DNA from 3 places in the Bradyrhizobium sp. LA6.8 genome. Region 2 is predicted to be linked to each of the others. Evidence: predicted binding sites of a transcription regulator. Region 2 holds the regulator's gene; each other region holds the start of a gene.
What was found. Region 2 encodes LexA, which represses DNA repair genes until DNA is damaged. Its sites were predicted from a motif close to TGTTCNNNNTGTGTTCNG; they were not measured.
Positions count from the first base shown of each region.

Region 1 (4,508 bases), 160 kb from region 2:
AGCCGAAGGTTGTGTCACCGGGATGCCACAGCTCTCCCCGAAAAACGTTGGGAATCGGTTGGCCTGGATCTGGACGCGCGAAAACAAAAAGGCCGGCGCAAAGCCGGCCTTTCGTAACGCGGTGCGTTGGAAGCGAAGCTCAGTACTTCGCGACCACCGGGCCCCCGAAGTGATAGTTCACGCCGACCTGCACGGTGTGGAAGTTGAGCGTGCCGGTGGGCAGGGCGCCCGAGAAATAGGTCTCGCCGCCGAGGCTGCGATAGAGGTACTCGCCCTTGACCGACCACTGCGGAGCGAAGAACGCTTCGACGCCCGCACCGACGGTCCAGCCGGAGTGCCACTTGCTGTCTGACGCGGTCAGGCCGAGAGCGGAGAGGGTGATCTTGTTGTCGATCCAGGCGTAGCCGCCGGTGCCGTAGAACAGGACCTGATTGACGGCGTAGCCGATACGGCCGCGCACGGTGCCCATGGCATCGGTCTTCGAGCTCGCCGTTGCGGTCACAACGCCGAAGCCGGGAACAACAGTGGCGCCGGTCGCCGAAGCGCTGACGTCAGCCCAGGAACCATCAGCCTCGACGCCGAACACGACGTTGCCGGTCTGCCAGTTGTAGCCGGCGGTGCCGCCGACGAAGCCACCCTTCATCTTCGGGGCGCCGGAACCGTTTTCCCAGGCGCCGCCGCCGACGATACCGAGGTAGAAGCCGGTCCAGTTGTAGACCGAGGCCACCGCCACCGGAGCCTTGGTGTAGGGGCGCGCCGCGAGATCAGCGGCCGAAGCCGGAGCAGCGAGAGCGAACAAACAGGCCGAAGCCAACAAAACCTTCTTCATTTTCAAACTAATCCCAGTCCCGGTTTCTGTTTTTGCCTTCCGTGCGTTCGGAAGGACATCGGACGCCGTGGTCCAACTGATGTCGTGCTTACATCAGCAAAGCCGCAAGTTGTGTCTCCCAAAAGCCACAATAATCGCAAAACGTAACGGTGACTGACCTATAATTCCCGTTGCCCACGCAAAAAGGCCGGCGCGAGGCCGGCCTTTGATCTCCAAGCGATCCCAGAGGGATGTCAGTATCTTGCGATCAGCGGGCCGCCCCAGCGATAGTTCACGCGGACGAGGCCGATATCGACGTCCTGGCTGATGCGATCGGATCGTGTGGCGACGCCGAGCGGGGCGAAATTGCCGGATCCGGTGAAGCCGATGGTGCGGTTGCCGAGGAAGATGTGGTCGTACTCGAAGCCCACGGTCCAGTTCGGGGCGAATCCGAACTCGACGCCCGCACCCACGGTGCCGCCCCAACGGGTCTCGTTGGCCCGGTCGAACTCGAGGCCGCTGGCGACGTCGAAGCTGCGGTAGCGATCGCCGACGACGGCGCCGCCGCCCTTCACGTAGACCAGGACGTTGTTCCAGGCGTAACCGACCTGACCGGTAATCAGGCCGAAGGCGTTGATCTTCGAACGGTCGCGCAGGCCGCTGATCGCACTGATGTTGTCACCCGAGAAATCGGCCCAGTTGCCCTGGCCTTCGAAGCCGAACACCCAGTTGGCTGACTGCCAGCGGTAGCCGACCTGGCCGCCGACCGTGCCGCCGGTCGCGTTGTGGCAGCCTTCGCCTACGAGAACGCCACCGCCGATATCGACGTCCCAGCACTTGTGGCTGGTGCCGCCGCCGCCGTTGATACCGATGTAGAAGCCGCTCCAGTCGTAGATGGTCGCGATCATCGGCGCTGGGGCCTTGGTGTAGGGGCGCGCAGCGAGATCTGCCGCGCTTGCGGGAGCCGACAGCCCCAACGCGATTGCACCAATAGTACCAATCAAAATCTTATTCATTGCAGTCCCCCCAGTTTCTGACCGCTTTTCGAAGTCCCGAAGCGGCTGATCAGGCGCGACGCCTATAAGAATCTAATTCCGCGGCAAGCGTAGCTTAGGCGGGAGGCGGAGTCCGTCTCCGGAATGCAACAGTCGGGCGGCATCTGAACTGCTTCTAACTTGATGAATGTTAAGCTGTTTCGCCGTCCTCAGGAATTCGGGGAAATTCCATTTGGCGCAGGCCCGTCTTTGTGCAGCGCGGTGTCGTCTTGCCAACGCAACAAGATGAGGGGTGTCATAAGAACAAATCTGGAACGAACCCGCCAGGGGTGCTATATATGGGGATAAGTGGAGGGGTGACGGGCCGATCCGTCCGCGCAAGCGTATAGGGTCGCTTCAACAGGTTGCAGAGGACGCGGGCGCGTCCCGGGCCTTCTAAAATTCAGTGGCATTCGGAGTGGAGAGCGACGATGGCGGGAAGCGTCAACAAGGTCATTCTGGTTGGAAATCTCGGCAAGGATCCCGAAATCCGCCGCACCCAGGACGGGCGGCCGATCGCGAATTTGAGCATCGCCACCTCGGAGACCTGGCGCGACAAGAACAGCGGCGAGCGCAAGGAAAAGACCGAGTGGCATCGCGTCGTGATCTTCAATGAAGGGCTCTGCAAGGTTGCCGAGCAGTACCTGAAGAAGGGCGCGAAGGTTTACATCGAGGGCGCGCTCCAGACCCGCAAATGGACCGACCAGAGCGGCGCCGAGAAGTACTCCACCGAGGTCGTGCTCCAGGGCTTCAACTCGACCCTGACGATGCTCGACGGCCGCGGCGGCGGCGGCGGAGGCGGCAGCTTCGGCGACGAGCCGGGCGGCGATTTCGGCTCCTCCGGTCCCGTCAGCAGCGCGCCGCGCCGTGCCGTTGCCGCCGGCGGCGGCGGCGGTGGCCGCAACGGCGACATGGACGACGATATCCCGTTCTGAGGCGGGCGGGGGCGCTTCGCCCCTGATGTCACCTTGCTCGCGTAGAACGACAGGATTCCTTACCAATTGACGGGCAAGGCTCGGTTTTTGCGGGCTTGCCTCATGTGCTGCCTCAAGCTTTGACGAGGCGTGATGTGAATGGTATTAACTTGATGTTAATCCTGTTCACATGGGTTGGCCGTCGACCGGAGAGAGCCCTGCATGAGCGTTGCGCCACTGCTTGAGGCTGCTCCGGCGATCCCGCTGCATGCTTTTGCCGCCATGGCCGCCTTCGTGCTCGGCCTCGTTCAGTTTGCCGCCCCCAAGGGCACGCTGCCGCACCGGACGATCGGCTGGATCTGGGTGGCGCTGATGGCGGTGGTGGCGGCCTCGTCGTTCTGGATCCACCAGATCCGTCTGGTCGGGCCGTTCAGCCCGATCCATCTCCTGTCGATCTTCACGCTGGTGATGCTGCCGCTCGCGGTGTGGCGGGCGCATACCCATCGGGTCGCCGATCACCGGCGTATCATGATCATGACGTTCGTCGGCGCGCTCGTGATTGCCGGGCTGTTCACGCTTGTGCCTGGACGGATCATGCACCGGGTGATTTTCGGGGCCTGAGACGTGGTTCCCAATGGCTCATTCCAGCTCCGTTCGAAGCGATCGTGCTGAGCTCGTAAGTCTCTGGAAAAACAGTCGGAAAAACCGCTTCCCCAGACCTCGCAAGGGTGGTTATCAGGGGGGCGATGCGCTATATGATTCCCAGATAAAATCTCACCGGATTTCCCCTTGGCTGACGACGACAACAAGCCCGGCGACCAGCCGGCGCAACCCTCGGACATTCGTCCCGTTTCCATCTACGAGGAGATGAAGAAGTCCTACCTCGATTACGCGATGAGCGTGATCGTGGCGCGTGCGCTGCCCGATGCGCGCGACGGGTTGAAGCCGGTTCATCGCCGCATCCTCTACTCGATGAACGAGCAGGGGCACACGCCCGACAAGAAGTACGTCAAGTCGGCGCGCGTGGTCGGTGACGTGATCGGTAAATATCATCCGCATGGCGACCAGTCGATCTACGACGCCATGGTCCGGATGGCGCAGGACTTCTCGATGCGCGTGCCGCTCATCGACGGCCAGGGCAATTTCGGCTCGGTCGACGGCGATCCCCCGGCCGCCTATCGGTACACCGAAGCGCGACTGACGAAGGTGGCGTTGGCTCTGCTGGCCGATATCGACAAGGACACCGTCGACTTCCAGCCGAACTACGACAACAACGAAACCGAGCCGTCGGTCCTGCCGGCCAAGTTCCCGAACCTCCTGGTCAACGGGGCGGGCGGCATCGCGGTCGGCATGGCCACCAACATCCCGCCGCACAATCTCGGCGAGGTCATCGACGCCTGCGTCGCGTTGATCGACAATCCTGCGCTCACCATCGAGGAACTCATCAACATCGTTCCGGGACCGGATTTCCCGACCGGCGGCGTCATTCTCGGACGCGCGGGCATCCGCGCCGCCTACCACCTTGGCCGCGGCTCCATCGTCATGCGCGGCAAGGTCGCGATCGAGACCATCCGCAAGGAGCGCGAGGCGATCATCATCACCGAGATTCCCTACCAGGTGAACAAGGCGACGATGGTCGAGCGCATCGCCGAGCTGGTCAAGGAAAAGAAGATCGAGGGCATCGGCGACCTGCGCGATGAATCCGACCGCGACGGCTACCGTGTCGTCATCGAATTGAAGCGCGACGCCGTG
Region 1 covers NZ_JBEPQQ010000003.1:407,001-411,508, reverse strand. The annotation lists gene ABIA90_RS15600 (outer membrane protein) at 140-829, opposite strand; gene ABIA90_RS15595 (outer membrane protein) at 1,063-1,824, opposite strand; gene ABIA90_RS15590 (single-stranded DNA-binding protein) at 2,274-2,777, shown strand; gene ABIA90_RS15585 (DUF2306 domain-containing protein) at 2,979-3,377, shown strand; gene gyrA (DNA gyrase subunit A) at 3,546-4,508, shown strand, end outside.
Region 1: ABIA90_RS15590 (single-stranded DNA-binding protein) is a predicted target of LexA. The motif match lies at 2,103-2,120, and genes of this name have one in related genera.

Region 2 (4,508 bases):
TCGGCGCCGGCGAGGCCGTGCGTATCTTCACCGGCGGTGTCGTTCCCGATGGCGCTGATGCGGTCGTGATCCAGGAGGACACGATCGCGGACGGCAAGCGCATCACCATCAAGGAAGCCGCCGTAACGGGGCGGCACATCCGCCCCGCCGGCGTCGACTTCTCGGAAGGCGACGTGCTGCTGCGCAAGGGAGCCCGGCTCACCGAGCGCGACCTCGCGCTCGCCGCCGGCATGAATTACCCGCAATTGCCAGTCCGGCGACGCCCGAAGGTCGCGATCCTCGCGACCGGCGACGAGCTGGTGATGCCGGGTACGACGCCGGGCCACGGCCAGATCGTCTATTCCAACGGCTACGCCCTGCACGCGCTCGCCCGCAGCGAGGGCGCCGATACCATCGACCTCGGCGTTGCCGCCGATACGCTGGAGGCCACCACGGCCGGCATCGGCCGCGCGCGGGAGAGCGGCGCCGACATCCTGATCACGACCGGCGGCGCGTCGGTCGGGGACCACGATCTGGTCCAGCAGGCGCTGAGGGACGAAGGTATCTCGATGGCGTTCTGGAAGATCGCGATGCGGCCGGGCAAGCCGATGATGAACGGGCGGCTCGGCGCGATGCGCGTGATCGGCCTGCCCGGCAATCCCGTGTCATCCTACGTTTGCGGCTTCCTGTTCATGGTGCCGTTGATTCGCGCGCTTTCGGGCCGTTCGATGATTCATCACCGCCGCGAACGCGCGGTGCTCGGCCGCGATGTCGGCGCCAACGACCAGCGCGAGGATTACCTGCGCGCACGCCTCGAGCTCCGCGATGACGGCACGCTCGTCGCCCTTCCGGTCAATCACCAGGATTCCTCGCTGCTTGCGAATCTCGCTGCGGCACAGGCACTTCTCGTGCGCGCGCCATTCGCGCCGAAGGCCGAAGCCGGCACGCCTTGCGAGGTCTTGCGGCTGCCCGTCTGAGCGCTTCGTTCGCGTGCGTTCCGCGAACTTTGTCGCGTTCACGGTAAATTAAGCAGTTGCGGAACATGTATCGAACATATAGTGTCCGTTCATGATTTGTTTCGAGAATGTAGCGGCTTACTGCTGAATTCAGCGTCTCGGAATCGAACGACATCAACCGGGGGATTTTGGTCGAGATGTTAACGCGCAAACAATACGAGCTCCTGCGGTTCATCAGCGAACGGCTGAAGGAAAGCGGCGTGCCGCCCTCCTTCGATGAGATGAAGGACGCGCTCGACCTGCGCTCGAAATCGGGCATCCATCGCCTGATCACTGCGCTCGAGGAGCGCGGCTTCATCCGGCGCCTGCCCAACCGGGCCCGCGCCATCGAGGTGATCAAGCTGCCCGAGCTTCAGGCCGCTGCCGGCAGCCGCCGCGGCTTCACGCCGAGCGTCATCGAAGGCAATCTCGGCAAGGTCCGCACGACTTCGAGCCCGCCGGCGGACGAGGGCGAGCGCCCCGTCGCGGTCCCCGTGATGGGCCGCATCGCGGCCGGTACGCCGATCGAGGCCTTGCAGACCCGCAGCCACACCATCAGCGTACCGCCTGACATGCTCGGCTCGGGCGAACATTACGCGCTCGAAGTGCGCGGCGATTCCATGGTCGAGGCCGGCATTCTCGACGGCGACATGGCGCTGATCCAGCGCAACGAGAGCGCCGATACCGGCGATATCGTGGTGGCGCTGATCGACGACGAGGAGGCGACGCTCAAGCGCTTCCGCCGCCGCGGCGCCTCGATCGCGCTCGAGCCCGCCAATGCGGCCTATGAGGTCCGCATTCTGCCGCCCAACCGGGTGAAGATCCAGGGCAAGCTGATCGGGCTGTACCGGAAGTATTGATACCGGACGTGCCGGTATCGGTTATTTGGCGCCCCGCGCGCTTTCGATCGGCGGCGCCGATCCGAGATTGGAGCGGACGATTGTCCGCTTCCGCTGGATAGTCTTTCTGGTTTCGCGCAGATTATCCGGCCCCTCCTCCAGCGGTAAATCCTCGGCACGCCGCACGAAGCAGCCCTGCTTCGCGGCCTTCAGGTTCGAGGAGAAGTCATGCGCCGGATCGTTCTGAGCACAATTGCTGTGGCGCTGATCGCAGCATCAGCGTCGCAAGCCTTGGCCGTGCAAGCCTTGGCCGCGCAATCGCGGCCCCATGTCCGCAAGGATACCGCCATGAGCGAGCAAGTCCGCAAGGCCCTCGACGCCGTCGACCAACCGTCGCGGCCGGGCTGGCAATATTCCGGCTGGTCGGCGCCTGCGGGGCGCTGACACGCGCCTGCAGAATGCAAAGGGGCGGGCTTTGTTCCTGGTGGATTCGGGAAAGTTAATGTGATTGCGGCCTGCGGCGGCGAGCCGTAGATTTGCCTACAACCCGGCAGAACGTTTGGTATTTCCACTCTGATAGAGGCCTGCGCCTCGATTAAGAGACGTGGGTCGCTATCCCTGCATGAGGAGCACCCGATGTGTGACTACAGCCTGCATGCCGTCGCGTCGCGTCCCGCCGAAGTCGGCGAGACGATCGTCACGACAACCTTCCGCGGCACCTCGACGCGCGGCTTTGCCTCCGCGGCCGATCCGACCGTCGCGGTCTGCCTGCTCCCGGGAACGGAGCTCGCCTTCGCCGACAACGTCCGCTACGACAATCGCTGGATCTGGACGCGCACCGTCAATTCGCGCGTCGGCAAATTCGGCAAGATCGATCCGCACATTCCCGATCGCCATCATGATGCGATCGAATTCCCCGACGGCAAATCCGTGCTGGTGACGCAGCTGGTCGAAGGCCAGCGTGCGACCGTGCTGCAGCTACCGGTGACCCAGCCGCTCGGCGAGCGCGAGCACAAGCCGCAGACCATCACCGACAGCCGGACAACCATCACCCGCCTGCCGATCGGCTGATGCAGCCATTCCCGGCCGGCAGGTCGGGCCAGGATTGAAAATCGCCATCGCCGGCCGAGGCCGGCGAGATGGTGTCGTTTGTGTCCCGCGAAACTCCATCGGGCGGACCAAGCCGTGGCGTCTCCCACCGCACGAAGTTTGCGCTGTCCTGCCTGAATTTTGAACGTCCGTTCCGCAGCCAAATGGCCGATGCTTGGTGCGGCTTGAGACGGCGGGCACGTTCGATGAAGACCTTCATTCGCGTCGTTGAACTCTGGGTGCCTGACCGCACGCGCATGCGGCTGGAATTCGGCGGCGGCCTCTACGGCGAAGGGTTGTCCGCGTTTAGGGACGTGAGCGAGGATCTGCACTTCGGATATGACGAGGGGCTTCCCGGCAAGGCCTGGGCTGGCGGCCACCCCGTGATCCTCACCAGATTCACCGATTCCTATTTCAAGCGGACCGATCAGGCCATCGCCGCCGGGCTGACCTGCGGCGTGGCGGTGCCGGTGTTTTCAGGCGAATTCCTGCAAGCCGTCATGGTGCTGTTCTGCGGCGACGACGAGGCCCATGTCGGCGCGATCGAGCTCTGGCACAACGATGCCGAAACCTCCTACGAGATGGGGCTCGTCGACGGCTATTACGGCACCGCCGACATGTTCGAATTCAACTCCCGCCATACCAGATTTCCGCGCGGCTTCGGCCTGCCCGGCCGCATCTGGAAAGCCGGCCTGCCGCTGATCATCAAGGACCTGCACGATGCCAGGAGTTTTCTGCGCTGGGAGGACGCCGCCAAGGTCGGTATCAATCTCGGCGTCGGCGTTCCCTACCGGACCGGCACCGATCAGACCTGGGTGCTGACATTTCTCTCCGCGCGGGCGACCCCGATTGCGCGACGCTTCGAGATCTGGGTCCCGGACGAGGCCCGTTCGGCGCTGGTCTTCCGCGCCGGCGATTGCAGCGCGCAGACCGACCTCGCCGCGCTCTATGCGACGAAATCCATCGCCAAAGGCGAAGGCAGCATCGGCGGGGCCTGGGCCACCGGCATGCCCGCACTCAACGACGATCTCGCGCGTGACGTCTCGGTCGCGGCCTCGCAGGCCTGCGCCTCTGGACTGAGCCAGATGGTCGTCCTGCCGGTGATCGGCAACGCCAGGCTCGACGCCGTGCTGGCCTGGTATCTGTAACCCGTCCGCTCAATCCTCGGCCTGCAGGTCGGCTTCCGATGGCGTCGCGTCGCGGTTGCGGGGAGCCGCCGCCTGCGGCGCAAGGCTCGCGCTGAAATCCGCCTCGCCGGCCGCCGCCGGCGACCACGGACGGTCTGTCCCCCTCGTCTTCGCCGCCTGAACCGCAAAACCGTCGCCGCTTCGCGTCAGCGCCAGCGCGCCTTGCCTTGCGAGACGCTGACGGTCGACAACCATCGCTGCGCAATCCGGCGGCGCCGGCCGCGCCGTCACCACCAGCGCGGCCCGGCTGCAATCGTCAGCCAGTGAATCGATGCGCAAGGCCAGCGCGACCAGGCGCCCGTCGGCGAGCGGCGTCACGCAGCCGGCTTCGTCGCACGACACCCCGACGGCCAGTGAGGCACTGCCGGGATCGCGCGGATCGGCGTCGGCGGCGAGCCATTCCTTCAGAAGAAAACTGT
Region 2 covers NZ_JBEPQQ010000003.1:569,869-574,376, forward strand. The annotation lists gene ABIA90_RS16340 (molybdopterin molybdotransferase MoeA) at 1-956, shown strand, start outside; gene lexA (transcriptional repressor LexA) at 1,133-1,834, shown strand; gene ABIA90_RS16350 (hypothetical protein) at 2,042-2,257, shown strand; gene ABIA90_RS16355 (hypothetical protein) at 2,450-2,884, shown strand; gene ABIA90_RS16360 (GAF domain-containing protein) at 3,109-4,050, shown strand; gene ABIA90_RS16365 (ComEC/Rec2 family competence protein) at 4,060-4,508, opposite strand, start outside.

Region 3 (4,508 bases), on a different contig from region 2:
TCCGCGAGTGCGCGGTAGGACAGCGCCTCGGCGAGATGCAGCCGGCCGATCTTGTCGGCGCCATCGAGGTCGGCGAGCGTGCGCGCCACCCGCAGCACGCGATGATAGCCGCGCGCCGACAGCCGCATGGTCTCGGCGGCGTCGCGCAGCAACTTGGCGCCTTGCGCATCGGGCTTGGCGATGTCCTCCAACACCGAGGCCGGCGCCTCGGCATTGGTGCGAACATGCGGCAGGCCCGCATCCGCGTAACGCGCGAGCTGGATGTCGCGCGCGGCTGCGACGCGCGCGGCGACTTCCGCCGAGCCCTCGGCCGGCGGCGGCAGGATCAGATCCGCGGCGGTCACCGCGGGAACCTCGATGCGCAAATCGATGCGGTCCATCAGCGGACCGGAGATGCGCGCCTGGTAGTCGCCGGTGCAGCGGTCGATGCGGCCGCGCTTGCAGGCATAGCCGGGCTCGAACGCATGGCCGCAGCGGCATGGATTCATCGCCGCGACCAGCATGAAGCGCGCAGGATAAGTCACGCGATGATTGGCGCGGGAGACGGAGACCTCGCCGTTCTCCAGCGGCTGGCGCAGCGAATCCAGCACGCGCGGATCGAATTCGGGCAGCTCGTCGAGGAACAGCACGCCCTGATGCGCAAGCGAGATCTCGCCGGGTTTTGCGCGGATGCCGCCGCCGGTGAGTGCGGCCATGCTGGCGGAATGATGCGGCGAGCGGAACGGCCGCCGCGCGGTCAGCGCGCCACCCTCGATCTCGCCGGCGACGGAAGCGATCATGGAGACTTCGAGCAATTCGCCCGGCGACAGCGGCGGCAGGATCGAGGGCAGGCGCGCCGCCAGCATCGACTTGCCGGCACCGGGCGCGCCGATCATGAGCAGGTGATGTCCGCCGGCGGCCGCGATCTCCAGCGCGCGCTTCGCGCTCTCCTGGCCCTTGATGTCGCGCAGGTCGAGCGGGGAGGCGGCGACCTCGTGCACGCGCGGCGTGGGCCGCGACAGCACCTGCGTGCCCTTGAAATGGTTGGCGATCTGGATCAGCGATTGTGCCGCGATGATCTGGATGTCCGGGCTCGCCCACGCCGCTTCCGAGCCGCAGGCCGCCGGACAGATCAAGCCTTCTTCGCGCACATTGGCGCCGATCGCGGCGGGAAGCACGCCGGCCACCGGCGCGATCGAGCCGTCGAGGCCGAGCTCGCCGAGAACGGTAAAACCGGTCAGCGCATCCGGCGGGATCGCGCCGATCGCGGCCATCAGCCCGAGCGCGATCGGCAGGTCGTAATGGCTGCCCTCCTTGGGCAGGTCTGCGGGCGCCAGATTGACGATGATCCGCCGCGCCGGCAGCGCCAGCCCCGAGGCAATCAGCGCCGAGCGAACGCGCTCCCGTGCCTCCGACACCGCCTTGTCGGGCAGGCCGACGATCGCGAAAGCCGGCAGGCCGGGCGCGACCTGCACCTGCACGTCGACCGCGCGGGCCTCGATCCCCTCAAAGGCGACGGTAGAAACCCGCTGAACCATGCCCGAACCAGCCTGCCCTCTCGTACAATTAGGGGTAGCAGAGCCCGATCATTCTTGCAAGAACAATACGAGAACAGCCGAGGGCCCGGAAAACCCTAACCGGTCGTAAACATCACGCAGACACTACGCCTCGAATGCGAGCGGCTCTCATCAGCACATCCCAACGAATGTTCGCTACTCCTAGAGCTGCGGGATGGGCCGTGATCTAACGGGTGAACAATTCAAATGCTTGCAAATCGCCGCAGAAGCGAACGACGGGTGTGCACTCGGCTCGCCAAGATTCACTTTGGCGCGGGCTCGCTGCCGAGGGATTGCACGATCACGGATATCTCGGATGGGGGCGTGAAAGTGGTGGCGGAGTTTCTGGAAGTGCCGCCGCAATTCACCATCATCTTCGCGCCCGATTATTCCCGCCAATGCCGCCTGCGCTGGCGCATCGGCTGCGAATTCGGCGCCGAGTTCACCGATTGAGCCGGACCGGCCAGGTTCCTTAACTGGACTTTAGCGTTAATCGGTAAGCATCACTGATCAGTCGCCGAGTGATCAGAGTATGCCCAAGCGTTCGTCCCTTGCCTCTCCGCCGGCGAGATTCCTGCTTTCCGCGCTCGTGATGCTTGCCCTCGGCGGCTGCCAGACCACGAGTCTGGAGGACATCACCGGCGCGCTCGGTGGCAAGTCGGAAACGGCTGGCAGGGCCGATCCGAAGCCGGACATGGACGCGCTTCGCGAACGCTATCGCGCCAAGCCTTCCGATCCCAACGTCGCGCTCGAATATGGCATGGCGCTGCGCGAGACCGGCCAGCGCGCCCAGGCCGTGGCGGTGATGGAGCAGGCCGTGCTCGCCCATCCGAGCAACAAGGCGCTGCTCGCCGGCTACGGCCGCGCGCTCGCCGACAGCGGCAATTTCCAGCAGGCTTTCGATGTGCTCAGCCGCGCGCATACGCCTGAGGATCCCGACTGGCGCATCCTGTCGGCGCAAGGCGCGGCGCTCGATCAGCTCGGCCGGAACGAAGAGGCGCAGCAATATTATTCGGCGGCGCTGAAGATCGTGCCCGAGGAGCCGCAGGTTCTGTCCAATCTCGGCCTGTCCTACATGCTCCAGAACAATCTGCCGCGGGCCGAGGAAACGTTGCGCCGCGCCTATGAGCGCAATCGCGCCGATTCCCGCGTGCGCGCCAATCTGGCGCTCGTCGTGGGACTGCAGGGAAAGCAGGCCGAGGCCGAGACCATCGTGAAGGCCGACCTGCCGCCGGATCAGGCCGCGGCAAAGGTCACGGCGCTACGGCAGTTGCTGGCGAAGAAGCAGCAGCGGGCGGACAAGTAGCCCGCCCTCGTTTCTCGTTCGCGTTGGTGCTTACGACACCTTGCGATGCGGGGCTGACCCGCGACCCGCCCTGCCCTTGAGCCTCTTGAGGAGCGGCCCGAGCAGCGAGCGCTTCGGCTTCTTCACCTCGCCACGCCCGGCGAGGCGGTTCGCCATGTTCTGGAACAGAAGGGTGGTGCGGTGGTTCTTGGAGACCTCCGCGATCATCTGGCCGTTATTGGCCGCGGTCGAGAACAATTTCGAGTCGAACGGGATCGCCGCGATCGGCTGGCTCTCCATGGTCTTGGCGAACGCCTTGACGTCGATCTCCGCGCGCTTGTGCATGCCGACCTGGTTGATGCAGTACAGCGGCGGACGGTCGTTGGGCCGTGCCGCCTTGAGCACGCTCAGCATGTTCCTGGTGTTGCGCAAATTGGCGAGATCTGGCTCGGCCACGATCACGATGTCGTCGGCATTGACGAGCGCGCGGCGCGTCCAGCCCGACCATTGGTGGGGAACGTCGAGCACGATGCAGGGTGTGGTCATGCGCAGCGTGTCGAAGATCGCATCAAAAGCTTCGGCGCCGAAATCGTAGACGCGGTCGAGCGTCGCGGGCGCCGCGAGGAGGCTGAGGCGCTCGGTGCATTTGGCGAGCAGACGCTCCATCAGCGCCGTGTCCGGCCGGTCCTGCGAGAGCACCGCGTTGGCGATGCCCTGCGCCGGGTCCTGGTTGTAGTCGAGGCCGGCGGTGCCGAAGGCGAGGTCGAGATCGATCACGACGGAATCAAGTGCGAGGTCGCGCGCGATGGTCCAGGCCACGTTGTGCGCGACCGTGGACGCACCGACGCCGCCCTTGGCGCCAACCACCGCGATGACGCGGCCGGTGATGATGGCTTCCGACGCCGAGAACAGGCTGCAGATCGAACGGACGACGTCGAGGGTTTCGACCGGTCCCACCACGTAGTCGTTGACACCGCGGCGGACCAGCTCGCGATAGGGCGCGGTGTCGTTGGGGTTGCCGATCACGACCACGCGGGTGCCGGGATCACAGACGCCGGCGAGATCGTCGAGGCCCTCGAGGATATCGCGTGTGCCGTCGGATTCGATCACGATGACGTTCGGCGTCGGCATCGTGTCATAGACTTCGATGGCCGCGGCAAGGCCGCCGCCTTTGGCGGTGAGATGCGCCTTGGCGAGACGGCGATCCTGCCCGGCCGCGGTGATCGCGGCGAGCGTCTGCTCGGTCTCGCAAAAGGCCTGTACCGAGATGCGAGGAACCGGCGCAATGTGGTCCTCGGGGTGCCGCGGGTCGTCCGCTTCTTCGTCGTCGTGAAAACTTGTCATTTGCCGGTGTCGCTGAGTTTGGCCTTTTCGGCCTCGGGATACATGGTCGTGGTCGCCATGCCCTTGCGGTAGCGCTCGAAGGCGATCTCGCGCCGTGCGGTGTAGGCAGGCGTCTCCGCCCTCGGCTGCTCGAGGTCGGCGGGGTTGTCGATCATGGCCGCGAGGTTGCGCTGGCTGGCGCAGCCCAGATTGAAGTACGGCCGGTTCTCGTTGTAGCCGGGGTCGAGGATGTTCGGACCGACGTCTTCCGGCCACAGCCCGCAGGGGCCGGCGACCGCGGCGATCTTCGAATAGCTCAGGCGGATGGTTGGCAGCAGTCCGGGATCCTCGGGGCGATAAGGATG
Region 3 covers NZ_JBEPQQ010000007.1:489,534-494,041, reverse strand. The annotation lists gene ABIA90_RS31500 (YifB family Mg chelatase-like AAA ATPase) at 1-1,517, opposite strand, end outside; gene ABIA90_RS31495 (PilZ domain-containing protein) at 1,743-1,988, shown strand; gene ABIA90_RS31490 (tetratricopeptide repeat protein) at 2,068-2,841, shown strand; gene ABIA90_RS31485 (CpaE/TadZ family protein) at 2,872-4,164, opposite strand; gene ABIA90_RS31480 (CpaD family pilus assembly protein) at 4,161-4,508, opposite strand, start outside.
Region 3: ABIA90_RS31500 (YifB family Mg chelatase-like AAA ATPase) is a predicted target of LexA. The motif match lies at 1,576-1,593, and genes of this name have one in related genera.